Regions from separate parts of the Geminocystis sp. genome, predicted to be linked through region 3. Evidence: predicted binding sites of a transcription regulator. Region 3 holds the regulator's gene; each other region holds the start of a gene.
The links. The regulator HrcA, encoded in region 3, represses chaperone genes, less so after heat shock. The targets are predictions, from matches to a motif close to TTAGCACTCNNANNNTNNGAGTGCTAA.
Positions count from the first base shown of each region.

Region 1 (10,906 bases), on a different contig from region 3:
CCGCTTCTGTAGCCAATTGTCGTGCTAATTGTTCTCTAATTTCACCTTTTGCCCCCATTTCTAAAATGCCGGGGGTATCGGTAATTAAAATTTCTCGATTGCCTTGAGGAAGTTTTAGACTATGAGTCACAGCTTCAGTTGTTGTTCCCATACTTGCGTTAACACTACCTACCATTTCACCCATTAAGCTATTGACGAGGGAAGTTTTACCAGCGCTACCCGTGCCAAAAACTGCTACTTTTAAGATACCAGTAGTTAAATTCTTCTCAATTTGTTGAGATTTGACGAGTAATGCTTTTTGAGTAACTTCATCATGAATTTGTGCTACTTGCTTTTTAACTGCTTCAATAGTTTTAGAGGCAATTTCATTTTTTTCTGCGGGTAAGGCAGGTAAAATTCGACGACGTTTTCCTTTAGCGGTAGTTTTACCATTAGGAAGAATACCTAAATAGTAGATAAAAATAGCAATAAAGCAAATGAGCAAGACAATGAGAATAAATACGAGAAAATTAGCTAAAAATGGACTAGTCCACGCAATTTCGCTGTAAAGACGAGATAAAGCACTAATTAACCATAACATTAACCCAAAAATAAAACTTAAGCCGACAACGATGGTAATAATACGAGATAGAGGCATAATAATTGATAATTGACTATTGACAATCAACAATTGATATTATTAGAATTTACACATTTTCCCCTTTTATCGTCCAAGTTTAGGGGAAAAACAATTAAACTCCTCCAGATTTGGATCGGTTATTTTATGTAAGTCCTAATTATTTATTTCAATGAATGTTTAAAGTGATTTCTAACAATAATTATATCAGTACTATCCTCCCTTTTTTAGCTGGGTTTTTTAAGGAGAAATTATTGAGAAGATGGGTATATTTTTCCTTGAAAACTAATTCCCTTAAGTTAAATACATTTTTGACGCAAATCAAGTAAGAGAAGAAAATGTCTAAATTTATATCAAATTTGGAAAAGATTGAATAACTATATTTTAAAAATTTAAAAATTCAGGTTGCCAAACTTAACTATTTTTTGCTACAATTTATAAATGTCTGTTGGAGAGATGGCTGAGCGGTTGAAAGCGGCTTCCTGCTAAGAAGTTGTGGGGTTTATAGCCCCACCGAGGGTTCAAATCCCTCTCTCTCCGTTTTTAAGATTAGTAACTCATCTAACGTCCTTTAGTATCTTTTTTTTCTTCGATTCTTTCATGATAAAATAATCAGTCTTGATAGAAGAATTACAGAAAATAGATAGATGTTAGCTAAAAGAATTTTACCTTGTTTAGATGTTAACGCTGGTAGAGTCGTTAAAGGTGTCAATTTTGTTGATTTAAAAGACGCTGGTGATCCTGTTGAACTAGCAAAAGTTTATAATGATGCTGGTGCTGATGAACTCGTATTCTTAGATATTACTGCTACCCATGAAGCTAGAGATACAATTATTGACGTAGTTTATCGCACGGCTGAGCAGGTTTTTATTCCTTTGACAGTGGGAGGAGGTATTCAAACCTTAGAAAATGTTAAAAATTTGTTACGAGCTGGAGCTGATAAAATTAGTATTAATTCTACGGCAGTGAGAAATCCTGATTTTATTAATCAATCTAGCGATCGCTTTGGTTCTCAGTGTATAGTAGTAGCTATTGACGCTAGAAGAAGGAATGATCCTTATAATCAAGGCTGGGATGTTTATGTCAGAGGTGGCAGAGAAAATACGGGTTTAGATGCTGTTGAATGGGCGCAAGAAGTAGCCAAAAGAGGTGCTGGGGAATTATTAGTTACCAGTATGGACGCTGACGGTACTCAAGGGGGATATGATTTAGCTTTAACTCGTGCCATCGCTGAAAAAGTAGAAATACCAGTAATTGCTTCAGGGGGTGCAGGAAATACTCATCATATTTACGAAGCCTTAACACAAGGAAAAGCCGAAGCTGCATTATTGGCTTCTTTGTTGCATTACGGACAATTAACCGTTGCTGAAATTAAAGATTATTTACAACAACATAAGGTAGTGGTAAGAAAATAATTAATTAAGTTTCAAGGAAAACTCTTCATAAAAGTTAATATTGGATAGGAATATGTATTAAAATAAACTAAACTTAAAATTATGAAGAAATGTTAATTCCGATTCTCATTTTTGACGTGGCACTGGTAGCATGGTCGTTGCATTTAATGCAACAGGCTTTTGATCATCGTGAATTTTCTTTAATGTTAGCAGGTACGTTAGTCGCTTTATGTGCAGCAGCGATGATGGTAGTATATTTTTTAGTTAATAATTGTTTGTCTTACCTTTCCAGAGTTCACTAATTGTGTATCTTTTTTAAGATGACTGTTTCTGTTTTTTTTGATTTTGTCTTGGTTTTTCCTTTGAATAAATGATACTTTTTCTTTCAGAGAATTCGATTTTTGTGAGATAGCAGAAAAGGAGTTAATTAGAATATTCTTCTATTCATTACCAACAATTTATTTGCCTTAATTATCCCTTTGATTGTTATAAATTTGACAGTTTTATTTTTATTTTTTCTCTCTTCTCAGTTTTTCCCTTTCATCTTATTTCTTGATAAAGTTCGGAAACCCGTACAGTTGGGGTACTTGCTATGGTAATGAATTTTCGGTTAAATTAGCACTCGTAAGGTGAGAGCGCTAAAAACGAATATCACCTCATTATCAATCAAAAAAGGAGTTAAAAATCCATGGCTGCAATTACTATTAATGTATCAACTGTTAAACCTTTAGGCGATCGCGTATTTGTTAAAGTAAGTGAAGCAGAAGAAAAAACTGCTGGGGGAATTTATTTACCTGATAACGCTAAAGAAAAACCTCAAATGGGTGAAGTTGTCACCGTTGGCGATGGTAAAGTAAATGACAAAGGCGAACGTATTGCTGTTGAAGTTAAAGTTGGTGATAAAGTACTTTACTCCAAATATGCAGGTACAGATATTAAACTTGGTACAAGTGATTATGTTTTACTCTCTGAAAAAGACATCCTCGCTGTAGTTTCATAGAAAAAGGAAAGGGCAAGGGGCAAAGGAAAGGATAATTTTCTCGTAAAAGTTTCATTTTGTCTGATGTACCTAATCTCTTAAATATTTCTAAAAAATAGAAGGAGTTAATAACCTTCTCAAACAATTATTTTCAAATCTTAAACAAAATAAATCGAATCAATTATGGCAAAATCTATCATTTATAACGAAGAAGCCCGTCGTGCGCTAGAAAAAGGAATTGATCTTTTAGCGGAAGCCGTAGCTGTAACCCTTGGTCCTAAAGGACGTAATGTTGTTTTAGAGAAAAAATTTGGCGCTCCTCAAATCGTTAATGACGGTGTAACTATTGCTAAAGAAATCGAATTAGAAGATCACATCGAGAATACTGGTGTTGCTTTAATTCGTCAAGCAGCTTCTAAAACTAATGACGTTGCTGGTGATGGTACAACTACCGCTACTGTATTAGCTCACGCTATCGTTAAAGAAGGTTTACGTAACGTAGCAGCAGGTGCTAATCCTATCGCTCTCAAACGTGGTATTGATAAAGCTACAGAGCATTTAGTAGAAAGAATCGCAAGTCATGCTAGAAAAGTAGAAGATAGTAAAGCGATTGCTCAAGTAGGTACAATTTCTGCAGGTAACGATGCTGAAGTTGGCGATATGATTGCTAAAGCGATGGATAAAGTCGGACAAGAAGGCGTTATCTCTCTTGAAGAAGGCAAATCTATGGAAACTGAACTCGAAATCACTGAAGGTATGCGTTTTGATAAGGGTTATATCTCTCCTTATTTCGTAACTGATACCGAGCGTATGGAGGCAGTTTTTGAAGATCCTTTCATCTTAATTACTGATAAAAAAATCACCTTAGTTCAAGACTTAGTACCTGTTTTAGAACAAGTTGCTCGTCAAGGTAAACCTTTAATCATCATCGCTGAAGACATCGAAAAAGAAGCTCTTGCCACTTTAGTTGTTAATCGTCTTCGTGGTGTTTTAAATGTTGCTGCTGTTAAATCTCCCGGTTTTGGCGATCGCCGTAAACAAATGTTAGAAGATTTAGCTATCTTAACTGGTGGACAAATGATCAGTGAAGATGCAGGATTAAGACTTGACACTACTACTGTAGATCAATTAGGTACTGCTCGTCGTATCACTATTACCAAAGATAGCACTACTATCGTAGCTGAAGGTAATGAAAAAGAGGTTAAAACCCGTTGTGATCAAATTCGTCGTCAAATTGATGAGTCTGATTCTTCTTACGATAAAGAAAAATTACAAGAGCGTCTCGCTAAATTAAGTGGTGGTGTTGCAGTTATTAAAGTAGGTGCAGCTACCGAAACCGAAATGAAAGATCGTAAGCTACGTTTAGAAGATGCTATTAACGCAACTAAAGCGGCAGTAGAAGAAGGTATCGTACCCGGTGGTGGTACTACCTACGCTCATTTAGCTCCTGAATTAGAAGAATGGGCTAAAGCTAATCTTTCTGCTGAACAGTTAACGGGTGCTTTAATCGTTGCTCGTGCTTTAAATGCGCCTCTAAAACGTATTGCTGAAAACGCTGGTCAAAACGGTGCAGTGGTAGCCGAAAGAGTTAAAGAAAAAGATTTTAACACTGGTTATGATGCTTCTAATAACGTCTATGTAGATATGTTTGAAGCTGGTATCGTTGATCCTGCTAAAGTAACTCGTTCTGCCATTCAAAATGCAGCATCTATCGCTGGTATGGTATTAACTACCGAGTGTATCATCGTTGATAAACCTGAGAAAGACAAAGCTGCCGCTCCTGCTGGTGGTGGTGACTTTGATTACTAAAATCAAGTTAAATAAATAGCTGTAGGGTGGGCAATGCACACCTTTTTTTTGTTGATTGTTATAAATATTCCTCGATTTAACCCATGACATTATTTAAGATCAAATAATTAATAAGATAGTCAAAAAATAGGTAAACGGTGAAGGGTGCTGAATTTCTCAACCCTTAATCAAGCGCCCATCTTCCAGAGAAACAATACGATCAGCAATATCTAAAATGCGACTATCATGAGTTACTAAAATAATGGTGGTTTTTTGTTCTCGTGCTAATTTTTGCATCAAATCCACCACATCCCGACCAGATTTACTATCAAGAGCCGCCGTTGGTTCATCAGCCAACACCAAAGAAGGACGAGAAACCAGCGCCCTTGCAATAGCAACTCGTTGTTTTTGCCCACCCGAAAGACTGTCAGGATAATAGGACATCCGTTCTGATAACCCCACTTCCTCTAACATCGCCATAGATTTTTCATGAATTGTTGTCTTATCAAAATTACCGTGAACTTCTAACCCCATCGCCACATTTTGCATTGCGGTTAAACTACGATGGAGATTATGAGCTTGAAAAATATAACCATTACTTTTTCTCGCTTCTACTAATTCCTGTGATGAAGCACCCCATAACTCTTTCCCTAAAATTTTCACACTCCCGTCATGAGGTGATCGTAAAGCACCAATCAGAGTTAACAGGGTAGTTTTACCCGATCCAGAAGGTCCTGTCATTAAGACAATTTCCCCTGACTTGACTTGTAAATTAATATCAAATAAAACCTGTTGTTTAATTTGTCCTTGACCAAAATAATGATTCAAATGACTAATAACAATAACTTGATTTTGATCTTCTGTCGTTGATTTCATAGTTATGGTCAAAAAGTGGTTTAGTGGTTACAGAAAATAGTTTTAACCTAAAAAATATCAGCAGGATCAGCAGATTGTAACTTACGAGTAGCAATAGCACCCGACACGATACACATAACCACCGTAGTAAGAAAAACACCCATAATCCGCAATAGAGTCATATAAATAGGTAAAGAAGTGGCGCGACGTGCCATAGCATATAAACCCACAGCAATAGTCATCCCCGGCAAAAATCCAGCGATCGCCAAAATAATCGCTTCCTCAAAAACAATCATTAATAAATAAGAATTACTAAAACCCATAGCCTTAAAAGTGGCATATTCAGTCAAATGATCATTAACATCAGTGGACAAAATCTGATAAACAATCACCAAACCCACCACAAAACCCATCACCATCCCGAAAATAAACACCACCCCAGCCGGGCGATTTTGCCCCCAATAAGTTTTCTCTTTCGCCATAAATTCTTCCTTCGTCATCACTTCCACATCTTGAAGCAATCGAAAATAATGATTAAGATTATTTTTAACCTGATCCACATCCCCAGACACGTTAATTAAACCAAGACTCACGCTACCAGCATCTCGGCGAGGAAAAAGACGCAGAAAATTTTGATCACTGCCAATCAAAGTAGCATCAGCACCAAAAGAAGCGCCCATCTTAAACAAGCCTTTAACGGTAATAGTTCGTTTTTCAATTTCCGTACGGATGATTTTTCCTTGCTCAAAATCAGTGACAATGTGGGCATATTCACCCCGTGAAGTGCGATCAAAAAGAAAAGTATCAGGTAATCTTAAAGAATCAATATTTTCATAAACTTCGGAAATAGTTGTAGCTGGAGAATTGAGATCAAGACCAATCACCATGATAGAATTTTTATCATTAGTTTGGGGATTTTTCCACCGTAAAGAATTAACATAAACCCTTTGAGTTGATGTCACTCCAGTAATATCCATCGCTTGATATAATCTAATGTCAGGAAAAGTGGCTAATTCTCCCAAATGAAGCGCTTGGGGATTCGTCATCACTAAATCCGTATCGAGGGTTTGATGAAACAAAACGCTACTATCGTACAAAGAATTTAAAAAGCCTAATTGCATAAAAATTAAAATATCAGCAAAAGCAATGCCTGATATTGCCGTTAAAAGTCTGGCTGGATCGTGAGATAGTTGTAACCATCCCAATGGTGTACGATTTTTTAAAAACTTGACAAATTTTTTCATGGCTAATAAATAAGATTTACGGTTAAATGTTGACCTAGGGACGTTCCATGGAACGTTTATACTTACAAAATAAATTGGGCAGTTACTGCCAAATTAGTTAACCCCTTAACCATATCGCTGGATTTTTTGTCTAACTCAACTTTGACTTCAATAATACGATTATCGATATTAGCGGAAGGATCACTATTAATTACATCTTGACGTTTCACCTGTAAGCCAATATTAGCTACAATTCCCTTCAAACTTTGCGATAAAGCTGGACTAGAAATATTCACCGTTTGACCGAGATTAATTTTATCGATGTCAGTTTCATAGATTTCTGCTACCACATACATAGTGTCAGTTTGCCCAATTTCCATAATGCCTTGACTAGAAATAGCTTCCCCCTGTTGAGTTAAAATTTCTAAAACTTGACCACTTTGAGGAGTTTTGACATAAGTTAAATCCAATTCTGCTTGAGCTTTTGCCACAGAGGCTTTAGCTTGTTGCAATTCCGCTTCAATCACCGCTACATCCACCCCACGAATTTCCGTAACTTGATCTAAATTCCCTTTCATGGCTTCAATTTGCTTGAGGAAACTTTCTTTTGTTTGTTGAGCATTGGATTCCGTTTCCTTAATTTCTTGGTCAGTAATACCGATGGATTTTGCTAAAGATGCTTCCGCTTCTAATATTTTTTTTGTAGTAGTCTGCACATCAAGACGCCGTGAATCAAGGGTGGACTGAGAAACAGCGCCCTTCTCCGCAAGGAACGTATATCGTCTTAATTCTTCTTGATAGTTAGCTAATTCGCTCTCTAACCTCGATATAATCGCTTTTTTCTCTTTTTTGTCTCCTGCTAATTGAGCCTCTAAACGGGCTATTTTCGCTCGATTAGTGACGGTTGTTCCCCTCAACTCGGCTTCTAATTTAGCGATAGTGGCTTCCACTTGCGTGATCTCCCCTTCCTGCGCTCCAGCTTTTATTTGAGCTAATTTTGCTTGGTTTAATTTAACTTTTTCTTCCGCTTCAGCAAGGTTACGCAAAGCGAGGGCATTTTGATCCGGTACCGCCATAATTTGCCCTGCCTCCACCATATCCCCCTCCTTTACCAATAACTCATCAATGCGACTATTTAAACTAGGGCTAGGGGCGCTGATGTGGATAACTTCCCCTTGGGGTTCAATTCTACCCAGTGCCGTTACTGTTTTTACTGCTATCACTTCTTCTTCTTGACTTACTTTGGTTTGAGCGGTAAATTTATCCCCAAAATTACTCACCCCTATTGCCACAATCCCTAAGACTGAAACGCCAATTAAAAGTAGAGGGCTTGATTTATTTTTGATTTTCGTCAACATTATTTTATCCTTAGACTAAACCGTTTAGTTTTATGATATATTTTCATACTAAACCGTTTAGTTTAATTTGTCAAGTGGTAAAAATACTTGATAACTTAGGAAAAATATATTTATCAAAAAAAAGCAGAATAACAGTTTGAGATTATTGGGGGGTAAATCCCAGATTTATGCCAAGTTGAAGACATAATATTTTTATAACTGATCGTCTGCACTTGATATTAAACATGGTTTAACCCAAAAAAGTAAACAAAATGATGGAAATTGTCACTAGAAGTGGAAGTTTGAAAATGGATAAACAAAAAATGAAATCAAATGAAAAAGCAGAAGTGATATTAAAGGCGGCTATGGAGGAATTTTTAAGCAATGGTTATGCCGCCACCAGTATGAATAGTATTGCTTCTACTGCAGGTGTTTCTAAAGCAACCCTGTATAGTTATTTTCAAGACAAAGAAGGATTGTTTATTGCTTTATTTAATGAATTAGTGAAAAAAAGATTTAATGATGTATTAACACCAAAATTATTAGAAACTAGTAACGATGATCCAAAAATAGTTCTTAAAAGTTTAATGCAGGAACTTTATCTCACCATTAGCAGTAATCGTAATTTACTAGATTTTTTAAGGTTAATGATTGGGGAATCTGGGCGTTTTCCTGAGTTAGCAAGAATTCATATCATTGAACTTGTGCAACCTACCGTTGATCTTCTTAGCAATTATTTAAACCATCAAACACAGTTAGTCATTAGAGATAGTGAAGCTACCGCAAGGATTATTATTGGTTCACTAGGTAACTTTATCATTTTACAGGAAATTTTGGGAGGAAACGATGTTATGCCTTTTGACTATGAAAGAATGATTGACACTTTAGTTAATCTTATTGATTGTCAGCAAAAAAAATAACTAGAGTATTATTAACTCACTAACAACGGAAATTTATCCCCATGGAGCTTGTGGAGAAATCTCAAAACCCTTAATTTTTCGTAAAAATCCCTAAGTTGGCAAACATATATGAGTTGTATAGGTAAGAAGGAACAAAAACTATTTAAAGTTTTATTTTTAAAATATTTCATATCGTCTTATAGTAATTAATAAACTAATTTACTTTCTTTTGTCCAAACTCCAGTAACATAACAAACTTATTAACTTACTCTCTTAAGCATAGATCTAAATTTCAAAAAAATTAAAATAATCTTGCTTTTTTTTTTTACCTTCGCTATAATAATTGAATGTGAGCAATCCTCGATAGCTCAGTGGTAGAGCGGTCGGCTGTTAACCGATTGGTCGTAGGTTCGAATCCTACTCGGGGAGTTTTAAAAAAATCATAGATTATTGTAATAATAAGTTAAAACAAGTAAATCCTTCTTGAAATTAAGGTAGTTTTTCTATAAAAAAATCACTGAAGTTGTTTAACAGTGATTAGTTTAGTATTTAATTTTAATAAATTTTAAAATCCTAGATATAGTATTAGACGTGTTGAACATCACAGGTTAAAGGACAAGAAGCATAAACAGAATTTTGAGAAATTTTACTATTATCTCGTAACCAGCCTAACCATTGTACTTCATCAGGACGAATGCCTTTGATGGTTAGCAACACAGAACTAAACATAATCACAATTGTAGTTACACCCAAAATACTACCTGAGACTAATAGAATAGCACTCGCAGGAAGAATTGATTGTAAAATCACGGCGGCTAAAACTCCTACTGTCATCATAATGACTACTAAAGGAAATCCCACTACTAAAAAGCATACGGTTAATGTGAATGTCCAAACAAGAAAAGTTTTTATCATAGCGAATAAATAACTATTCCACCAACTGCTTTGATTAGATATTTGCATTGCTTTTGATACTCCTTAAAAATTTTAACGACAACAATATTAAAGTTTTTGTAAACTTCAGTAGAAACAGCTAACAATTGCGTTTCTATGTTTTCAGTATAAGGAAGATAAAACGGAATTGAGGGATTTTGTAACATTTATTCATATTTAACCTAAAAAAACTGTGGTAATAAATGACCCTAGACCCTTAAAATCATTAATCTTCAGTTCTATTTCTGAGGGATCTTCAGTTTTTGTTACATTTATTTACATTTTCTCTGTTTTCTCTCATTTTTAAATATTTATTCTCTATTTTCGATTCTCCAATTCCTAATTAATTATTGTTAATTGTGAATTGTTTTGCTAATGTCTAAAACATAGCCATTACGTTAGTTTATAAAGATTAAGTAAGAATACTCATGGTACAACAATTAAATTTATTAGGTCAAGGTCAAATTATTCCTACTGCGTTACATACTGAAATGGAGCGATCTTACTTGGAATATGCCATGAGTGTTATTGTGGGACGTGCTTTACCTGATGTCAGAGACGGTTTAAAACCTGTTCATAGGCGCATTTTATATGCTATGTATGAATTAGGTTTAACTCCAGATCGTCCTTTTCGCAAGTGTGCTAGGGTGGTTGGGGACGTATTAGGAAAATATCACCCCCACGGAGATCAAGCGGTATATGATGCTATGGTGCGCTTGGTACAGGATTTTTCTAGTCGTTATCCTCTATTATCAGGTCATGGTAATTTCGGTAGTGTGGATAATGATCCAGCGGCTGCTATGCGTTACACTGAAACGAGATTGGCAGGTATTTCCTATGAAACGATGTTAGAGGAAGTAAATGATTCTACGGTGGATTTTA
Region 1 is NZ_JBGSUU010000128.1:1,691-12,596, forward strand. Features, by position in the region: gene ACEW8E_RS16030 (YcjF family protein) at 1-637, opposite strand, end outside; tRNA gene ACEW8E_RS16035 (tRNA-Ser) at 1,067-1,156, shown strand; gene hisF (imidazole glycerol phosphate synthase subunit HisF) at 1,264-2,031, shown strand; gene ACEW8E_RS16045 (hypothetical protein) at 2,121-2,312, shown strand; gene groES (co-chaperone GroES) at 2,699-3,010, shown strand; gene groL (chaperonin GroEL) at 3,173-4,798, shown strand; gene ACEW8E_RS16060 (DevA family ABC transporter ATP-binding protein) at 4,955-5,653, opposite strand; gene devC (ABC transporter permease DevC) at 5,701-6,876, opposite strand; gene ACEW8E_RS16070 (HlyD family efflux transporter periplasmic adaptor subunit) at 6,939-8,213, opposite strand; gene ACEW8E_RS16075 (TetR/AcrR family transcriptional regulator) at 8,465-9,112, shown strand; tRNA gene ACEW8E_RS16080 (tRNA-Asn) at 9,449-9,520, shown strand; gene ACEW8E_RS16085 (hypothetical protein) at 9,677-10,054, opposite strand; gene ACEW8E_RS16090 (DNA topoisomerase (ATP-hydrolyzing) subunit A) at 10,453-10,906, shown strand, end outside.
Region 1: groES (co-chaperone GroES) is a predicted target of HrcA. The motif match lies at 2,626-2,652, and genes of this name have one in related genera.

Region 2 (10,906 bases), on a different contig from region 3:
GATGATCATTAACACCTACCACAATATTAAGGGCTTTTTCCTTTACTGGAGCAGCAACCACAACTTTTTTAACACCATGCTCAAAATAAGGGTTTAAAGTCTCAGGAGTGCGGAATTTACCTGAAGATTCGATAACTAAATCTACTCCTAAATCTTTCCAAGGCACTTCTTGCGGTGCAGAATATTCGCTAAAAGTAACAGTTTTTCCGTCAAGAATAAATTTATCTTCTTTAACGGTAATATCTTTGTGCCAACGCCCATGCACAGAATCAAACTCTAATAAATGGGCTGCTGTAGCTACACCGCCTTTAATCTCGTTAATATGTACAAATTCTATATCAGGATTATTCCAACCAGCCCGAAATGCTAATCTGCCGATTCTTCCAAAACCGTTAATGCCAACACGCATATAAATAAACTTTTTTTTGATGAGTTAATATAACAATAAAAGTTGTTGTTTAAAAATATCCTTAAATGTTTTAGATAAACACCAGTCAAAGACCATTAGTTAAGGTTTTTTCTAATTTATTTACAACTTATTTCTAATAATATTTTATCTTCAAATCAAGAAAAGTTGGTTTAAGATTTGGTTAAGATAATTAATAACAGATTAAACTCAGATCTTGCATGACTTACATTAATACTTAATAGTTAAAGGTGAGCACATCAATTCTCTTATGGTTAATGCTGAGATCTTGCACTAGATCAAAAATACTTAATAAGCAAAAGTAAAAAAATCAATTTTAGTATAGTTTGAGTCAATTTTAATCCCTTTGCCCTTTGCCCCTTGCCCTTTTGCCCAACCGTCACCAGTTAATGGAAATAGGATGCAAGAGCTGAGTATTAATGGGCGATCGCCATATCAGGGAAAACCTGTTGTACGGCTGGATGTACTAAATGATGAGATTGTATATTTAACCCTAGTGCTAAACTGGCATCTTGTTTTAACGCCCCAATTCCTTGATTAGCTAATTTGAGAACATAAGGTAAAGTATTATTATTTAATGCTTGTGTAGCTGTCCAAGGTACTGCGCCTGGAAGGTTAGGAATACCTAAATGAATTACCCCTTCTTCTATATAACTAGGTTGACTATGGGAAGTTGTGCGTAAAGTTTCAATACAACCACCTTGATCTACAGCTACATCCATAATCACCGAACCTTCAGACATTTTTTTGACTAATTCCCTTGATACGAGAATAGGAGCTTTTTTCCCTGTAATTAATACCGCACCAATTAATAAATCGGCTTTAATCACTGCTTGAGCTATATGTTGAGAGTTACTATATAATAGCTCAACTCTAGATCCGAAAAGGGTTTCTAAGTAAGCTAATCTATCAATACTCACATCAAGAATAGTAACTTTTGCTCCCATACCCACAGCAATTTTAGCTGCTTCCGTGCCAACGATTCCTCCTCCCAAAATAACCACATTTCCTTGCTCAACCCCTGCTATTCCCCCTAATAATACCCCTTTGCCTCCTTGTTGTTTTTCTAAATATCTTGCACCTATTTGTACGGCTAGTTTTCCTGCAATAATACTCATAGGAGTCAAAAGAGGTAATCTGCCGTCAGCTAATTGTACTGTTTCATAAGCGATCGCTGTTACACCACTTTTAAGAAGAAACTCTGTTAAACTACGATCTGCAGCTAAATGAAGGTAAGTAAATAATATTTGTTCTTGATTAATATATTTGTACTCAGAAGAAAGAGGCTCTTTGACTTTAATAATTAACTCTTGATGCCATGCGGTTTGAGTATCAACAATAGTTGCCCCTACTTTTTGATAATCTTCGTTGCTAAAACCAGAAGCAATTCCAGCATTTTCTTCCATAAATACTTGATGGTTTTGTTGGGTTAAAACTCTTATACTCGCTGGAGTTAAACCAACCCGAAATTCTTGATCTTTAATTTCTTTAGGGACACCAATTTTCATTTTAATTTTCGTGAGAATCTTTGATCAATATTAAATTATAAATGCTTTATAGTAATTCTTTTCGATTTTTACATAAGACTAAAATATTATATATATAAAGTAGAAAAATTATTCAAGGTGTAGCTATATAGTAGAAAATAAAAAGAATCTCATTTTTTAACTAAAATTGCGTAACTTTCATCATGGAATTATCAGTCATTATTCTTACCTATAACGAAGAAGCTAATTTACATACTTCTTTATCAAGTTTACAAAAATTAGACGCAGAAATTTTTATTATTGACTCAGGGAGCAGCGATCGCACTGTTGAAATAGCCAAAGAATATAATTGTCAAGTATTTAATCATCCGTGGGAAAATTATGCACAACAACTTAATTGGGGTTTAAAAAACTTACCCATTACAACCCCTTGGATTATGAGATTAGATGCAGATGAGCGATTAACCCCAGAATTAGTGACAGAAATAAAAGAGAAATTACCCTTAACCCCGAAAAATATTGGCGGTTATCAAATGAAAAGAAGAGTATTTTTTATGGGGCGTTGGATTCGTCACGGTGGTTATTATCCGACTTGGTTACTGAGAATTTGGCGTAATGGTAATGGTATTTGTGAACAAAGATGGATGGATGAGCATATTATTCTCTCAGAAGGGGAAATTGTGGATTTACAAAACGATATTATTGACGAAAATCAAAAAGGTTTAAGTTTTTGGGTAAATAAACATAATAGTTATGCTGATAGAGAAGTAAAAGATATGTTAGCTATGGAAAAAGCAGAAGAAAATCAACAAAATATTTTAGACAATAGTCAAACTTCTCAAGCATCTCAACGAAGATGGGTTAAAAAAAATTTATATGTCAAATCTCCCTTATTTTTAAGAGCATTTATTTATTGGTTATTACGTTATACCATTGGTTTAGGATTTTTAGACGGCATCGAAGGTATGATGTTTCACTTTTTACAAGGATTTTGGTATCGCTTTCTAGTGGATGCTAAAATTTATGAATTAAAACGTCAATCTCGATTAACACAACCATAGAAAATTATGATCGCCCAAATTGACTCAAAATACTATACTTCTAAAGAATATTTGCAGTTAGAAGAAATATCAGAAACTAAAAATGAATATCTTAACGGAGAAATTATCCCTATGGCAGGAGGTACAACAAATCACAATAAATTAGCTCTTAATTTTTGTCGACCTTTTCCTTTAACTATTAACGATCAAGATTATGATATTTATATGAATGATGTTAAACTATCGATTCCTGAATATCAAATTTATACTTATCCTGATATTATGATTATTGAAGGTGAGCCTAGTTACGAATCAAATAATTCTACTATCGTCACAAATCCTAAAATTATCATCGAAATTTTATCATCTTCCACACAACATTATGATCGTAATAATAAATTTAGATTTTACCGTTCTTTACCTACCTTACAAGAATATATCTTAATTTCTCAATCTAGTTATTATCTTGAACAATTCGTGAAACAAGATGATCAACAATGGTTATTTAAAGCCACAGAAGGAGAAGATAATCATCTTTGTCTAAAAACCGTTGACTATAGTATATCTTTTACAAATCTCTATCATCGAATTAAGTTTGATACATCAAATTAATATAATTTATATTTTGATGATTTAGAAAAATACTTAATAAATAAAACTGATAAAATAAATTTCAATACAATTAAAGTCAATTTTATATAGTCTATTCTCTTTTTTTTAGTATCTTTACAGGAAGTGTAAAATCTGAGTTATATTTTCATCATTGTATAAAAGTAAAATTGTGAGTGTTGATTTTTTCTTGAATAAAATATTAGTTACTGGTGCGGCAGGTTTTATTGGTTTTCATTTATGTAAATACTTATTGCAAAAAAATCATCCTGTAGTGGGAATTGATAATCTTAATGATTATTATGATGTATCTTTAAAAAAAGCACGTCTCAAAGAATTAGAAATATTTGATAAATTCCACTTTCATCTCATAGATTTAACTCATGAGGAAAAAATTAACCATTTATTTGAACAAGAAAAATTTGATATAGTAGTGAATCTAGCTGCTCAAGCAGGAGTTCGTTATTCCCTTGAAAACCCCCATGCTTATATTAATAGTAATTTAGTGGGTTTTTTGAACATTTTAGAAGGTTGTCGTCATAATCCCGTTAAACATCTCGTATTTGCTTCTTCTAGCTCTGTTTATGGCATGAATAGCAAAATTCCTTTTAGTACTAATGACCCCGTTGATTATCCCATTAGTTTATACGCAGCGACGAAAAGATCTAATGAACTAATGGCTTATACTTATAGTCATCTTTATAACATTCCTTGTACGGGATTACGCTTTTTTACAGTATATGGCCCTTGGGGACGACCTGATATGGCTTTATTTCTCTTCACCAAAGCAATTTTAAAAGGAGAAAAAATCCCTGTTTTTAACTATGGCAAAATGCAAAGAGATTTTACTTATATTGATGATATTGTTTTAGGCATCGAAAAAGTAATGCAAAAAACACCCTCTGGAATTCCACCCCATAAACTATATAACATTGGGAATAATCAACCCGTGGAATTACTTTATCTCATTGAAGTTTTAGAAAAATCTTTAGGTAAATTAGCCGTAAAAGAATTATTACCGATGCAACAAGGAGATGTTTTAACTACTTATGCCGATGTCGATGAGTTAATCCATGATGTACAATTTAGCCCGAATACCCCTATCGAAGCAGGAGTTCAAAATTTTGTCCATTGGTATTATGATTACTATAATCCTAATTAAATATTTTTAGAGATGATAAATTAACATTTATTAATAATCTTTTTGAATAAATCTTCTATAATTCTATGGAATTAAGAGGAAACTTTTGTGAGGAACATCAAAAAATGAGTAATATGAAAAAATATGTAGCCGAATTAATCGGTACTTTTTGGTTAGTTTTTGGCGGTTGTGGTAGTGCCGTGTTAGCCGCTAATTTCGGTGGTGACGGTAATCCTTTTGGTATCGCTTTTGTGGGGGTTTCCCTCGCCTTTGGTTTAACAGTATTAACAATGGCTTATGCTGTAGGACATATTTCGGGCGGTCATTTTAACCCAGCCGTATCCTTTGGTTTATGGGCTGGAAAACGTTTTCCTAGTTCTGAATTACTACCTTACATCATCGCTCAAGTAATAGGAGCAATTTTAGCAGGTTTAATCTTATTTATTATCGCTAGTGGTGGAAAAGATGGCCTTGATTTAAGCGGAAGTAATCCTTTTGCTACCAATGGTTATGGTAATCACTCCCCCGGTGGTTATTCCCTTTTAGCGGCATTAGTTACAGAAGTAGTCTTAACTTTTATCTTCTTATTTATCATTTTAGGCTCAACGGATAGACGTGCCCCAGCAGGTTTTGCACCTATTCCCATCGGTTTAGGTTTAACTTTAATTCACTTAATCAGTATCCCCGTAACAAACACTTCGGTTAATCCTGCAAGAAGTACGGGAGTAGCTTTATTCACAGGAAATATAGAAATTATCGGGCAATTATGGTTATTCTGGTTTGCACCCATTTTAGGTGCTGTTTTAGCTGGTTTTCTATACTATAGCTACTTTGCTGAATCTACTCCTCTAACTAAAGACATTGAAGAATAGTTTTTAACTATCAGCTATCAGTTTTATTTTTTTACTGACGGGTGACTTGCTAACTTCTTTAAATTAGGAATTATATTCATCTGAAATAAACTAAATGAAATAATACTAAACTAGGGATTTGGTGGGCGATGCCCACCCTACTTATTAATTATTACATCATACCGGGCATACCCATGCCACCCATACCGGGCATACCCATACCGCCCATGCCACCCATACCACTCATATCAGGTGCGGAGGCTTCAGGTTCGGGTTTTTCTACCACAAGGGCTTCTGTAGTTAAAATCATTCCTGCAATGGAAGCAGCATTTTGTAAAGAAGAACGTACTACTTTAGCAGGATCGATAATTCCAGAAGCGATTAAGTCTTGATACTCTCCTGTTAAGGCATTATAACCAATATTGAGAGCAGATTCTCTGACTTTTTCTACCACTACAGAGCCTTCTACCCCCGCATTGGTTGCGATTTGACGTAAAGGTGCTTCAATAGCTTTGATGACGATTTGCGCACCAATTTTTTCTTCTTCAATGGTTAAAGTATTTTTGAAGGCTTCTACTTTACTCGCTAAATGAATTAAAGTTGAACCACCACCAGCTACAATTCCTTCTTCCACTGCGGCTTTAGTAGCGTTTAAAGCATCCTCAATGCGCAATTTACGCTCTTTTAATTCGGTTTCAGTCGCTGCACCTACTTTAATTACCGCTACACCACCAGCTAATTTAGCAATGCGCTCTTTGAGTTTTTCTGCGTCATAATCAGAGTCAGTTTCTGCTAATTGTTTACGAATTTGAGCTACTCTTTTCTCAATATCCCCTTTATTTCCACCATCGGCTACGATAATGGTGTTATCTTTTTCGATGGTAATTTTATGAGCTTTTCCTAAATGATCTAAAGTAGCCGTATCTAGGCTTAAACCGATGTCTTCGGAAATTACTCTTCCCCCTGTTAAGATGGCAATATCTTCTAAAGCGGCTTTTCTGCGATCGCCAAAACTAGGGGCTTTGATAGCGGCTACATTTAAAACACCTCTGGCTTTATTGACTACAAGGGTAGCTAAGGCTTCACCGTCAATATCTTCGGCGATAATTAATAAAGGACGAGCTGAACGTGCTACATTTTCCAATACAGGTACTAAATCTGCAATGGCACTAATTTTTTTATCGGTGATGAGAATAAGAGGATTTTCAAACTCAACAATCTGTTTTTCTTGATCGGTGATAAAGTAAGGAGAAACATAACCACGATCAATCTGCATACCTTCAACGACTTCCAATTCAGTGGCTAAGGATTTAGATTCTTCCACGGTAATAACACCATCTTTGGTGACTTTATCCATAGCAGTGGCAATCATTGCACCGATTTCTTCATCATTTCCAGCCGATACCGTAGCTACTTGATTAATAGCATCACCTTGTACGGGTTGGGCTACAGCTTCAATCTCTTTGATTAAAAAGGTAATAGCCTTATCGATACCACGACGTAAAGCCACAGGATTTGCCCCCGCAGTAACGTTTTTCAAGCCTTCATGAACCATAGCTTGAGCGATAACTGTAGCCGTTGTTGTACCATCTCCTGCGATGTCTTTAGTTTTAGAAGCAACTTCTCTGACTAATCTTGCACCAACATTTTGCAAAGGATTTTCTAATTCTACTTCTTTTGCAACACTGATACCGTCTTTTACTATTTCAGGTGCTCCAAATTTTCTTTCTAATAATACATTTCTACCTTTAGGACCTAAGGTTACTTTAACAGCATTTGCTAAAGCATTGACACCTTGTTCTAAAGATCTTCTGGATTCTTCTCTAAATGATACTATTTTAGACATATAGATTTCTATTTTATTTATTCACCATACATCAATTTAGCGCTCTTGGTGTCTGAGTGCTAATACGGTTATCTTCACCTTTGATTTTTTACTCCAATTTTTCGTTAAAATATAGTTCAAAGTTGAAAAAACTGTTTCTATTAGACTTCTTCAGAAAATAGGGAGCGGGGAATAGTAGATTAAAATTGACAAATTATAAACAAGAATTGATTTAATTTTAAATTTATCGAGATGTCTATTAAGAGGAATATAAGCTAGACAAATCTTCTTGCATCTTATTCACCACTAAATCATAGCATTGTTGAACATAGGTGCGATCTCTACTAGCTTCAATGCCATAACTATCAAAATAAATTGGTTGACAAACTTTTGTGGTCATGGCAACAGGTAATGGTATATTAGGTAAAGGGCCAATTGCTAAACCCCAAGGTAAGCCTAAATATATCGGAAAAGTTTGAGGATCAAGATCGAAAATCCAAGGAAATAACCCTTGTTTATTCAACCCTTTTACTTGCTCATATAGGTCTGCTAACACAAAAATACTCTCATGAGCTCCTTTAGAAATTAAGGGTACGATGGGTAAGGAATAACGCAACGCTAATTTTATAAAGCCTTTTCTACCAACAAATTTTATTTGATTTCTTTCTGTGTAGGGACGAAAGACATCTTCTGCACCTCCCGGATAGACTAAAACACTAGCATTATTTTCAATAGCGGCGATGGCCATGTTAGGATTAGCACGAATAGCACCAGTTTTAGCCGCTAAACGAGTTATACCTTGATAAGCCGTCCATGCCATAGGGTGCATTAAACCGTAAGCTAAACGATCAGTACCGAAATGCTTAAACCAATCATACATCATCATAACCATATCAGGGGCAGCAATACCACCATTATGAGAGCCCACTAATAAAACTTGCCCTTGGGGAATATTTTCCCAACCACTGGTTTCTACTCTAAAATAATATTTATAAAGTAGTTCCCAAAAAGGCATTAATTGTTTAATTGTATCAGGATCTCTTTGGGTTAATGACCAACCAAAATCTTTTTTATCCATGAAAAGAGAATTAAGAATTGAAAATGAACAAATATTCGTTATCTATTCTAACTTTTCCCATTGAGAAAATGTGGCTGCTTGTCCGCAAAATTGATTATTATTATCAGTTAAATTCCAAAGAATTATGTCTGTTATATTGTATTTTTTTCCAGTGCTAGAAACTCTAACACCACCATAATTAGTGATATAACCTTTTCGATTTGCTTCTTTTAATAATGCTTCTCTTTCTTCCTGTGATATAGCCTCCGTTGTATTTTTTGAAGGCGTTTTTATTAAAGTTTCCCAATCCATTTCCCATAATTCTAAGGCTTTTTTATTACCATAATTATAGATAGGATTTAGATTATTATTATGAGATAAAACGACAAAATCAGCATTAAATAATTTTTTTGCCTGAGTTATTTTATCAACATTTTTCCTAGTTATTAAAGGTTTTTTTAGTAATTTTTCATAACTATTTAAGATAATTTGTGTCCAGATAATAATTTCTTCTTTTTCCCAAATATTATTCATTTTTATATTTTGCCCCTAAATCCTCAATTATGGAGACTTTTTTTGTTTATATTTTGTCACTAAATCCCCAATGATGGGGACTTTCTTTATTTTTTTAGTAACACTAAGATCTTACTATTAGATCAAAAATACTTAATAAGGAGAAATCAAAAAATCAATTTTAATATATTTTATTGCTCATGATCTTACCTTAACATTTATCGTATTTTATCGATGGTAAAATGGTTTTTTAACTATCGTTGCAGGATATAATTTTTCTCTAATTTCTATCTTTAGTTTCTGCCCTATTTTACTATAATTATACGGTACATAACCAAGGGCGATCGCCTTATTTAAAGTAGGAGATAACGTTCCACTGGTAATATGCCCGACTACTTGATTATTAATGAGAATGGGATACTCATGACGGGCGATATATTTACCTTCCATCTCTATAGCAACTAAACGTTTCTTGACTTTTTCTTGCTTTTGTGTTGATAAAATGTCTTTGCCGATAAAATCATGATTGAAATTTACTACCCATGATATACCAGCTTCTAAGGGTGTTATTTCCTCATTCATGTCTTGTCCGTACAATCCCATACAAGCCTCTAAACGGAGGGTATCACGACAACCTAAACCACAAGGAGTAACGTTTTTACCAAGAAAATATTTCCATAACTTTTGAGCAATAGTAGGAGTTGTCATAATTTCAAAACCATCCTCGCCAGTATAACCAGTACGCGCTATAAAAACTGTTTGTGCATCAATTTCTGTGGTGAGATGTCCAAAACTAGGGAGAGTTGTTAAGTCTTCGGTAACCAGAGGGTTAAGATATTCAACGGCGTTTTTTCCTTGTAAAGCGATTAAAGCTAAATCACGGGAGTTGTCTTTTAATTCGATGTCTTGATTTTTCAAGTTTTCAGTTAACCAATGCCAATCTTTAGAAGTGGTTGAGGCATTAACAATTAATATTCCAGACTCGATACTCTCCTCATTTTTCCCTTGATAATAAAAAATAATATCATCAATAATGCCGCCTTCATGGTTTAATAATACCGAATACTGGGCTTTTCCTGACTCTAAATTACTCAAGTCAGAAGGTACAAGGTAATTTAAACTTGATCTTAAGGCTTTTCCTCGTAAAGAAAATTTACCCATGTGAGAAATATCAAACATTCCTACGGATTCTCTCACCGCTTGATGTTCTTTTTTTAAACCGCTATATTGTAAAGCCATTTCCCACCCCGCAAAATCAGTAAATTTAGCTTTTGATTCTACGGAGAGGAAATAAAGAGGAGTTTGTAATGAATTTGATTGTGTCACTGTCATGAATGAAATGAGTTAATTAATTATTATCCCACGAAGTAACTATCCATCAAGTAAAATCTCTCCATCAGTGACTTTTTGTTGTAATTCTCGCCAAAGTTGCGCTTCTTCTGGAGTAACAATTTTATCTTCATAGATGGCATTTTTGATCATTTGACTTTCCGCTTGGGATAATCTACCATCGGCTAAAGCATTTGCAATCATTTGCTTTAATTTAGTGTTATCTTCTGTCATATATTTATATTAATTACATCAGTTAATTTATTGAGTTTTTATTTTAATCCATTATTCTCAAAATAAAACTATTTATTGTTAACCTTTTTTTTGATCATCTAAGATTAATCTTGGATATATTCTTCACCACTTTTTAAACATAATTCTGCGCGCATAAATTCTCTACCTAAATAAGCGGCATGATCTAACATACTAAGGGGAATAAGTTTTGTTTTTTCTAACAAGTTAACACATATTTCTTTCGCTGTTCTACCGCTAAAAGTTTGAGTTGCCATTCTCGGCTTACTACCTTTACAGGCTATCACTTCACCAGTGTCTGGATCAACTGCTAATCCTTGCTCATTAATGGCGTTTGTGTAATGATCAGCACAGATTAATCCATCTTTTCGGTTT
Region 2 is NZ_JBGSUU010000009.1:4,460-15,365, forward strand. Features, by position in the region: gene ACEW8E_RS00485 (ArsJ-associated glyceraldehyde-3-phosphate dehydrogenase) at 1-409, opposite strand, end outside; gene ald (alanine dehydrogenase) at 844-1,935, opposite strand; gene ACEW8E_RS00495 (glycosyltransferase family 2 protein) at 2,118-2,975, shown strand; gene ACEW8E_RS00500 (Uma2 family endonuclease) at 2,982-3,566, shown strand; gene ACEW8E_RS00505 (NAD-dependent epimerase) at 3,754-4,725, shown strand; gene aqpZ (aquaporin Z) at 4,830-5,576, shown strand; gene groL (chaperonin GroEL) at 5,728-7,401, opposite strand; gene ACEW8E_RS00520 (lysophospholipid acyltransferase family protein) at 7,640-8,458, opposite strand; gene ACEW8E_RS00525 (MEKHLA domain-containing protein) at 8,501-8,971, opposite strand; gene gcvT (glycine cleavage system aminomethyltransferase GcvT) at 9,179-10,282, opposite strand; gene ACEW8E_RS00535 (hypothetical protein) at 10,322-10,513, opposite strand; gene ACEW8E_RS00540 (DUF4346 domain-containing protein) at 10,618-10,906, opposite strand, start outside.
Region 2: groL (chaperonin GroEL) is a predicted target of HrcA. The motif match lies at 7,438-7,464, and genes of this name have one in related genera.

Region 3 (10,906 bases):
GAGCATAAGAATAAATAGCAGATTTTCCTTCTAAATTAACAATTTTTCCAACTCCTTCCCCTCCATTAATTCTTAATTTAGTTTCATGATTTGGAGTTAAAGTCACTATAGCCCATATAGGTGTATCACGAGTTAAATCTAAATTATCTCCCGGATTTGATTTAGTAATAGCTAAGGCTTGATTATCACTTATTTTTGCGATTTGCTCAACTTTAATAGTGGCAATTTCAGAGGGTTTAATTAAGTCAATTTCTACTTGATTATTTTGATAATTATTTTGTAAATATTGTAAAGCAGCCACCGCCGAAGCAGTAGCAAAAACAGGTAACGTATAACCAGAATTAACCATAAAATAAAATCATAAATATTACTTTTTATATCAGGCAAATAATTTAAAAAGCAATAGCGTTAATAACATCCTGTCCTAAGTTAACATTATTTAGAAGATCTATTTCCCTAATTCCTGTAGGACTTGTAACATTAACTTCTGTTAAATAACCTCCGATAACATCTATTCCTACAAAAAATAAACCATCTTCTATTAGTTTTGGTGCAAGGATTTCAGAAATATTTAACTCTCTTTCCGTGATGTCTGTTTGAGCTACTCTACCACCTACAGCCATATTTCCTCGAAATTCTTTCCCCGTTGGAATACGATTTACTGCACCAATGGGTTTACCATTTAGTAAGATGATTCTTTTATCTCCTTCTTTTGCTGATGGTAAATATTCTTGTACCATTATCGGTTCTTTTCCTTGTTTTGTGCTAATTTCAATTAAAGAGTTAAAATTGCGATCGCCTTGTTGTAAGAATAAAATACCTTCTCCTGCTTTACCACCAAGGGGTTTGAGAATTAAGGCTTCTTTTTGGGATAGAAAGTCAGCAATGACAGATTTACTCTGAGTAACGATGGTATCAGGAATAACAGAAGGAAATTGTAAAGCATACATTTTTTCATTAGCTGCGCGAATCCCTTGAGGAGAATTGACCACTTTTGTTTTTTTGGGATCAATTAAGTCTAAAATATAGGTAGCATAAAGATAAGGAGTGTTAACAGGAGGATCAGTACGCATAAAGACGGCATTATAAGATTCTAGGGGTAAAAAAGTAGATTCTTCTAATAAATACCAATTTTCTTCTGCTTTCCAGTGATTATCAACTAATTTAACTGGTTTAAGAGTAATTTTTTGTAAATGTGCGTAGGCTTTTCCTCCCACCACACTAAGTTCATTAATGGAGGTAATATAGACTTCATGCCCTAAATTCCCCGCAGATTCCATCATAGCCACACTACTATCATGAGTAGGATCTAATTTAGCTAATGGATCTATAATAAAAGCAAATTTCATATTATTTAAGTGTATTTGTCAAAAGAAGATGTAAAGACTTTTCTAATCTTGTAATAATTTATCTAATTCTCCCAAAGCGTTAATCTCATATAAATCGTCACATCCGCCGATATGTCTATCATCAATAAAAACTTGGGGTACGCTAGTACGTCCATTCGCCCTCTCTGACATTTTCATTCTTCCTTGATTATCCCCATCAATACAATATTCGATAAACTCTACTTGTTTCTGTTTCAATAAAGCCTTTGCACGAATACAGAAAGGGCAACTACTCCAAGTGTAAATTTCTACTTTGGCACTCATATAATTATTAATAATAAAAAGAAGTTATTGTTAAGTATTGTAAACTATAATCTACCAATTCCAAATTATTGATGAATAATTAAAGATTCAAGATTAAATGTATATTTGTTACTATACCGCCAAAGCTGATTATTGATAGCTAACACTTTAAACAAATTTTATTCTTCTATGTTTCGTTTAGCTGTAGAAAAAGATTTTGATACTTTAAGACATATTTATTCTTATACTGTCACAAAACTTGCCCCTAGTTTATATTCTCCTTCACAAGTTATGGCTTGGTCATCAGCACCTGATAATATTAGTAAGTTTCATGATTTTATCTTTGATGCTAATACTTATTTATTAATTGAAAATGACGAAATTATTGGTTTTTGCGGTTTAAAAAATAATGGCTATATTGCCTCTTTCTATATTCATCCTCATTTTACTCGTCAAGGTTACGGCACAAAATTATTATGTTATGTTTTAGATATTGGTATCACACAAGCCGTGAAAAAATTTTACACTGAGGCTAGTTTTTTCTCTCAACCTGTTTTTTCTCGCTGTGGTTTTACTATTTTAGAAATGGAAACAGTTTTTTATGGAGATGTTTCTTTTGAGCGCTATAAAATGGAAAAAATAACTTCCTAGGATAATAACTCATGAGTAACCAAAAAATGAAAGGATTAGCTAAAGAATTAAAAACTCAATTTACTATTATTGGTATTTTTATCGCTATCTTTTGGATTATCGAAATTGTTAACCAAATGTTTTTTGGCGATCGCTTAGATTACTTTGGTATTATACCAAGAAGTGTTGTAGGATTGAGAGGAATAATATTAGCGCCTTTTCTTCATGCAGATTTTCCTCATTTAATAGCGAATACACTACCGTTTGCGGTGTTGGGTTGGTTAGTAATGTTGCAAGAAACCAGTGATTTTTATATAGTGAGTTTATGCTCAATTTTAGTTAGTGGTATTGGTGTCTGGTTATTCGCCCAAACAAACTCTATTACCGTAGGTGCAAGTGGCGTTATTTTCGGTTATTTTGGCTTTTTGATCATGCGAAGTTATTTTCAAAAAAATACACGCTCTATTGCTATATCATTATTAGTCTTTTTCCTTTATGGTGGAATGATTTGGGGTGTATTACCTTCTAATCCTCATATATCATGGTTAGCTCATTTATTTGGTTTTTTAGGAGGAATTTGGGCAGCAAAATTGATTGCAAGAGAAAAAAGCGTCTAAATATATCATAAAATGTCAAAAAGATGACATCCATTAAGTGCTACCTGAACTGGTCATTTTGATTACGACACCTAGTCGTTTACTGATTTCTATCACCAACCCTCGTGGAAAACACTTAAAGTTAAATAACAGTTAAATTCTCCTCAGTATAATTGATGAAAAGACCTATAGCGATTGATTTATTTTCTGGATGTGGTGGAATGTCTTTAGGTTTAGAAGCGTCTGGATTTGATGTTACTGTGGCGGTAGAATTTGATGCAATTCATGCCTTAATTCATCATCTTAATTTTCCCTACACTTCAACTATTTGTGAAGATATAAATAACTTAAAAACTGATTATTTAAAAGATATTCTTAAACAAAAAAAAGTTGATAATGATATTGATTTAATCGCAGGTGGTCCTCCCTGTCAAGGTTTTTCTTTGATGGGAAAAAGACAATTAGATGATCCTCGTAATTCTTTAGTTTTTGAATATTTTAGAGTAATAAAAGACTTAAAACCGAAATATTTTATCTTTGAAAATGTACCCGGAATTGCAGTGGGAAAACATCAACAATTTTTGGCAGAATTAATTACAGAATTTGAAAATATTGGTTATCGCATCGCTAAACCTTTTAAAATCCTTGATGCTAGTCTTTTTGGTGCTCCTCAAAAACGAAAACGTTTAATTCTTATGGGTAGCCGAAATGATGTCAAACCCGTTAATTATCCCCTCGAAATTCAAGAGTTTAATAATGTAGAGAGTGCGATCGCCGATTTAAGTTCAATTCCAGCGTTTATCGGTGAAAATAAAGGTATAAACTCAAAAAAACTGGATTATTCAGGATTTAGATCTAATTTTGCTTTAAATTCTCAAGGTATCTATAAATTCTGTCATCATCGACAACGAGATCATTTTATCTATAATCATGTAGGTTCTAATCATACAGATAAATCTATAGAGCGTTTTCTGTCAACACCCCAAGGAAATATAGAAAAAACCAGTCGCTTTTTAAAACTTTCACCTACAGGATTATGTAATACGTTAAGGGCTGGAACTGCTAGAGATAAAGGTGCATATACAGCAGCTCGTCCCATTCACTACAGTCAGCCTAGATGTATTACAGTAAGAGAGGCAGCACGATTACACACTTTTCCTGATTGGTTTTTATTTCATGAGACGATTTGGCATGGTTTTCGAGAAATTGGTAATGCAGTTATTCCTATGTTAGCTAAAGCTATTGGAGATGAAATAATTAAGGTTTTAGAAGTAGATATTAACCAATTAGAAGTAACAAAATTAGAAAAAGTTGAGCCAAAATTTATGGAATATAATATGGATAAAGCGTCTAATTATTGGAATATTTCTAATAATATAATCCCAAAAAGAAAAAGATTAGAAATGAATTTATTATGAGTAAATATGATGATGTTATATCAACAAAAAATAATCTTTATAATCAAAAAAATAAATATATTTGTGAACAAAAATAAAATTAATGATTTATAAATTTATTGATTTATTTGCAGGAATTGGAGGATTTAGATTAGGTTTTGAAAAAGTTGGTTTTCAATGTATATTTAGTTCTGAAATTGATGCCCACCCTAGAGAAATATATTTTAATAATTTTGGAGAATTACCTTTTGGAGATATACGAGAAATAAATATAAAAACTATTCCTAATTTTGACATTTTACTTGGGGGTTTTCCTTGTCAACCTTTTAGCATTGCAGGAGAAAAAAAGGGTTTTAACGATATTAGAGGAACATTATTTTTTGATATTGCTAAAATACTTGAATATCATAAGCCAAAAGTAGTAGTTTTAGAAAATGTAAAGCACTTTAAAAATCATGATCAAGGTAAGACATTAAACACTATTTTAAACACCTTAAATAATCTTGGTTATACAACAAATTGGGCTTTATTAAATGCCATTGATTTTGGTGTACCACAAAATAGAGAACGTACTATAATTATTGGTTATTTAGGAGATATTGAATTTGATTTTAATAAATTAAATACAGTTAAGCAAACAAAATTAAAAGATATTTTAGAAGATGATAGCGAAGAATTTGAGTATTTAAAAGAAGATGAATATACCTTAATTAAAAATCCTAAACAACAAGTTTCAGGGTTAATTTTTGCAGGTTATCGTAATAAAAATATCAGAATTAATGGTATTCGCCCTAACACAAAACATTTATCAAGAGTACATAAACAACCAAACAGAATTTACTCATCTCAAGGTACTCATCCCACATTATCTTCTCAAGAATCCGCTGGAAGATATTATATTTTACACAAGGGAAAAGTGAGAAAATTAACCTTAAAAGAATGTTATCGTTTAATGGGTTTTCCTGATGATTTTAAATTAATTGGTAGTAAAGGAAAACTTTATAATCGAGTGGGAAATTCTATCGTTATTCCTATGGTTGAAGAAATAGCTAAACAGGTAGAAAAACAATTATTTAATACAGATTATACTTTAAAATATTTATTCAAACCAAAACAAATGTCTTTATTAGATTACGGTAGCCCATTCGATTCAATACTTGGTTCATCGTAGTTGGTTTAGGTAATTGTTCATCTTGATAACCGATTTTTGATCTGGTGTCAATTTATGATGTGGTAATTACTTTTTACTCAATTCTTTACTCCTTATCTGTAACTCCATCTTTTTATTCCACCTTGTCAATTATCTGGTATTTTTATTTCTGAAAATCACCTAAGGTAAATTTAACCTAATAATTAATAACTTGAAAGATTCTTCATTATTCATTGCTATACTATTTATCAGAATATTAAATTTTGATTAATTTTTTTAACGTATATATTATAAGATGACTGTTCAAATTACGCTCAATGAACGCCATCAAAAAATTTTACAAGCAACCGTAAAGCATTATATCGCTACGGCTGAACCTGTTGGCTCAAAAACTCTGATTAATGAATATGATTTTACTATTAGTTCTGCAACTATTCGTAATGTATTAGGAAAATTAGAAAAAGCAGGTTTTCTATACCAACCTTATACTTCTGCGGGTAGAATTCCTTCTGATTCTGGCTATCGTGCTTATGTTGATCAATTAATCAATATAAAAAATTCGGTTAAATTTCCTTTTAATAAATTTGTAGATTCTTCTATCAAAAATAGTTATGGTCGTTATGAAATTTTATTTCAAAAAATTACTAATATTTTAGCTGATTTAAGTGGTTGTATTGCTTTAATTACTTTACCTCAAATTGCTAGTAATATCTTATATCATTTACAGCTTTTAAGAGTTGCTGATGATAAAATTATGTTAGTTATGGTTATTGATAATTATCAAACAGAATCAATTTTACTGGAAACTAATCAATTAAAAATTCCTCATGATGATAATTTTAATGACGTTATTGATCGTGAGCTAGAAATTTTATCTAATTTTTTAAATCATAAACTTAAAGGAGAATTCATTACTAAAATTAGTAATTTAGATTGGAGTGAATTAAACGAAGATTTTTATATTTATGCTGATTTTATCAATAATTTATTAACAAAAATAAAAACAAATTATCGTCTTTCTAATGCTACTCCTATTCTCATACAAGGATTTTCTAAATTAGTACAACAACCTGAATTTTCTCATATAGAACAGGTAAAAATATTATTAAATTTGTTAGAAAAAGAACAAGATCAGCTTTTACCTTTAGTTTTTAATGTTACTGATATTGATCATTCTTCCTCGGAAGTAAATATTCGTATCGGCTCGGAAAATCCTTTAGAATCAATGCAGTTTTGTAGTCTCATTTCTGCTTATTATTATCAAGGAGAATACCCAGCAGGAAGTGTAGGTATTATTGGACCTACTCGCATGGCTTACGAAGAAACCATAGCCCTAGTTCAATCCACAGCAAATTATTTATCACAGACTTTATAACAAATAACTTAATAAAACTTAAAATAAAATTGATGTAATGGAGACAAACAAGTAGTAATCTGTTATTTAATGGTCATTTTCACAAGAATAATTTAACTTATGGCAATTCAACGTGGTTCAAAAGTAAGAATTTTACGCAAAGAATCCTACTGGTTCAGAGAAGTAGGAACTGTTGCTAGTGTTGATAAAAGCGGGATCATTTATCCTGTAATCGTTCGTTTTGATACCGTCAACTATAACGGTTTCAGTGGTAGCCCCGGTGGTGTTAATACTAACAATTTTGCTGAACATGAATTAGAAGAAGTTTCCGCCCCTGTTGCGAAAAAATAATCTAGTTTAATGTAAATCTGATAGGGCTCAATTTATGCCTGAATTACCTGAAGTAGAAACAGTGTGTCGGGGGCTAAATAAGGCAACCTCCGAACTCACTTTTATTGGTGCACAAGTTTTATTATCTCGCACTTTAGCTTATCCAGATCTTGACTCTACATTTATCGAAGCCATTAAGTCACGAAAAATTATCACATGGCATCGACGAGGTAAATATTTATTAGCTGAATTATCTCGTGGTTGGCTTGGGATACATTTACGCATGACAGGGCAATTACTATGGCTAACTCAAGATACTCCTTTACATAAACATACCCGTATTCGTTTCTTTTTTCCTGATAATCAAGAATTACGTTTCGTAGATACCAGAACTTTTGGTAAAGTTTGGTTTATTCCCGATGATGATTCCCCAGAAAATATTATTACGGGTTTACAAAAATTAGGTTATGAACCTTTTTCGGCTGATTTTTCTAATTCTTATTTACAATCAAAGTTAAGTAAAAGTCGTCGCTTCATTAAAACTATTTTACTTGACCAAAGTTTAGTCGCTGGAATCGGAAATATTTACGCAGATGAAGCTCTTTTTCAATCTAATATTTATCCTCTTACTCTTGGCTGTGATTTAACATTTTCTCAAATTTCCGCCCTCAGATTAGCTATTATTACGATCTTACAAAAGGCGATCGCATCTGGAGGGACAACTTTTAGTGATTTTTTACAAATAACAGGAGTCAACGGTAATTATGGCGGAATTGCGTTAGTTTATGGGCGGAAAAATCAACCTTGTCGAGTTTGTGACACATTAATTGAAAAGATAAAAATTGGTGGAAGATCAAGTCATTTTTGTCCTCAATGCCAAATAAAAAATAAATAATAGACTTCTGGGAAAAATTGAGTATTGGGTTTTAGATATTTTTTAATTAATTCTTATCTGAGTGAACTATTAACAATTTCTAATAGATTGAACTCAGATGTTTTCATGAAATTGTTAAAAAAAAGTTATCTAAATTATTTAAAAATATCAAGATTACTGACTTTTCATTCTTACGCCGATACCTTATCATATTCAATATAGACTTTTTTCTATTTATATTTAAAAAAATATTGAGTTTTTTCTATGATAGACTCTACTGATAATTAATTATTTCAATTAAAGAGGAAAACCTAAGTGCAGATAACAAATAAAATAAATTTTCGCAATATTCAAGGGGATGTATTTGGTGGTTTAACCGCCGCCGTCATCGCTTTGCCCATGGCTTTAGCCTTTGGTATCGCTTCTGGTGCTGGTGCATCTGCTGGTTTATGGGGTGCAGTATTAGTGGGGTTTTTCGCCGCTTTATTTGGTGGTACTCCTACTTTAATCTCAGAGCCTACAGGACCTATGACGGTGGTAATGACGGCGATAATTGCTAATGCCATCGCTACTAATCCAGAAAATGGCATGGCTGTAGCTTTTACCGTAGTGATGATGGCAGGATTATTTCAAATTTTATTCGGCTTTTTAAAGTTGGGTAAATACGTTACTATGATGCCCTATACCGTTATTTCAGGGTTTATGACGGGTATCGGTTTAATCCTAGTTATCTTGCAAATTGCACCTTTTTTAGGTCAAGCTAATCCTAAAGGTGGTGTTATAGGTACAATTCAAAATATTCCGAATTTGCTGTCTAATATTAATCCTCTGGAAACTGTTTTGGCGGTGGTAACAGTAGTTATTCTTTATGCTGTACCTTCTAAATATAAGCGTATTGTCCCACCTCAGTTATTAGCCTTAGTTGGTTGTACTGTAGCATCTATAGTGTTTTTTGGAGACGCTGATATTCGTCGTATTGGAGAAATTCCCACTGGTTTACCCGCTTTACAAATACCTACTTTTGAACCTAGTCAACTACGCACGATGGTATTTAATGCGTTAGTTTTAGGAATGTTAGGCTGTATTGATGCTTTATTAACTTCTGTGGTTGCTGATAGTTTAACTCGTACGGAGCATGATTCTAATAAAGAGTTAATTGGGCAAGGTTTAGGTAATTTATTCTCTGGTTTATTTGGTGGGATTGCTGGTGCAGGTGCTACTATGGGCACAGTGGTTAATATTCAAACTGGTGCAACCACAGCATTATCTGGTTTAACTCGTGCCATCGTTTTATTTGTGGTGGTAGTATGGGCAGCACCTTTAACTTCTAGTATTCCTTTAGCTGTCTTAGCTGGTATCGCTTTTAAAGTGGGTATTAATATTATGGACTGGGGTTTTCTCAAACGAGTTCATAAAATTTCATGGAAAGCCGCCGCCATTGTTTACGGGGTAATTATTCTTACGGTTTTTGTTGATTTGATGGTTGCCGTTGGTGTAGGTGTCTTTATCGCTAACGTTTTAACTATTGATAAATTATCGGAGTTGCGATCTAAATCCGTTAAAATTATTAGCACAGCAGATGATCAAATTATTCTTAATTCTGAAGAAAAACAAGTCCTAGACTTAGCCGCAGGTCGTGTGTTATACTTCCACTTAAGTGGCCCTATGATTTTTGGTGTTGCTAAAGCCATCTCCAGAGAACATAATGCGATCGCCAATTATGATGTTTTGATTATTGATTTAACAGAAGTACCTTTATTAGGAGTAACATCTTCTCTAGCCTTAGAAAATGCCATTAGAGAAGCTGTAGAGAATACTCATGATGTTATTGTGGTAGGTGCAACGGGGAAAGTTAAAAATCGTCTTGAAAAATTAGGTATTGTAGGTTTGATTCCTGAATATCATTGGATGAATGACAAACTGATGGCTTTACAAGAAGGTTTAACTATTGTCAGAGAAAAAGAAAGCCAAGACTATAATGCAGGATTAACCGTTAATAATAATTAGGAGATAGAAGATAGTAGATAGTAAGAATCATCAACTATCTACTATCTTCTATTATTTAAGCTACTTCAGTTTGAGCAACTACAGGATAAACACTGACTTTTTTACGACTAGCGGTTTTATATTCAAAAGTGACAATTCCTTCTACAAGGGCAAAAAGAGTGTCATCTTTACCGATACCAACATTATTACCTGGATAGATTTTAGTACCACGTTGACGAACTAAAATATTACCAGCTTTAACAGTTTCACCACCGTAACGTTTAACGCCTAAGCGCTTAGAATTAGAATCTCTCCCGTTTCTTGTACTACCTGTACCCTTCTTATGTGCCATTAAATTATACTCCTAGTAAATTTCTTTTATTTGTTAATCTATTGTGCTTAATCTTAAGCCTCAAGGGTAACTTCAGCTTCTTTGATGTCAATTTCTTTTTCAGCTAAGACATTATCACCTAAACTGATAGATTTAATCAATAAACGGCTTAATTCCTGTCTATGCCCTCTTTTTTTACGGGTTTTCTTTTTAGGTTGCATTTTATAAACGATAACCTTTTTACCCCGACGATGACCAATAACAGTACTACCTACAGTAGCACCTTCAACGTAAGGTTGTCCAATATGAATTTGATCTTCATGGTGAATTAATAATACTTTATCAATCACTAATTCACCGTCTAACTCTACATCAATTTTATCTAAATCATAAAATCTACCCGGCTCAACTTTAACTTGTTTACCGCAGATTTCAATTACCGCATAAGTCATATTAATTTCCTTTTTATTTACTGCCGTACAGGTAGCAGACTTTTATTTTTCTGCTTTATATAATGTCTTACCTGATCCGAACAAGATTTAAGACACAACCGTTAATTCTATCATGACAGTTTAAACTATGTCAATAGCTAAGGTTTTGTTTTGTCTCATTGTATTTTTTTTCAGC
Region 3 is NZ_JBGSUU010000064.1:30,424-41,329, forward strand. Features, by position in the region: gene cbiD (cobalt-precorrin-5B (C(1))-methyltransferase CbiD) at 1-349, opposite strand, end outside; gene gshB (glutathione synthase) at 393-1,349, opposite strand; gene grxC (glutaredoxin 3) at 1,392-1,652, opposite strand; gene ACEW8E_RS06550 (GNAT family N-acetyltransferase) at 1,821-2,282, shown strand; gene ACEW8E_RS06555 (rhomboid family intramembrane serine protease) at 2,294-2,878, shown strand; gene ACEW8E_RS06560 (DNA cytosine methyltransferase) at 3,031-4,275, shown strand; gene ACEW8E_RS06565 (DNA cytosine methyltransferase) at 4,358-5,425, shown strand; gene hrcA (heat-inducible transcriptional repressor HrcA) at 5,700-6,779, shown strand; gene ACEW8E_RS06575 (photosystem I reaction center subunit IV) at 6,879-7,109, shown strand; gene ACEW8E_RS06580 (DNA-formamidopyrimidine glycosylase) at 7,144-7,983, shown strand; gene ACEW8E_RS06585 (SulP family inorganic anion transporter) at 8,278-9,969, shown strand; gene rpmA (50S ribosomal protein L27) at 10,025-10,300, opposite strand; gene rplU (50S ribosomal protein L21) at 10,354-10,731, opposite strand.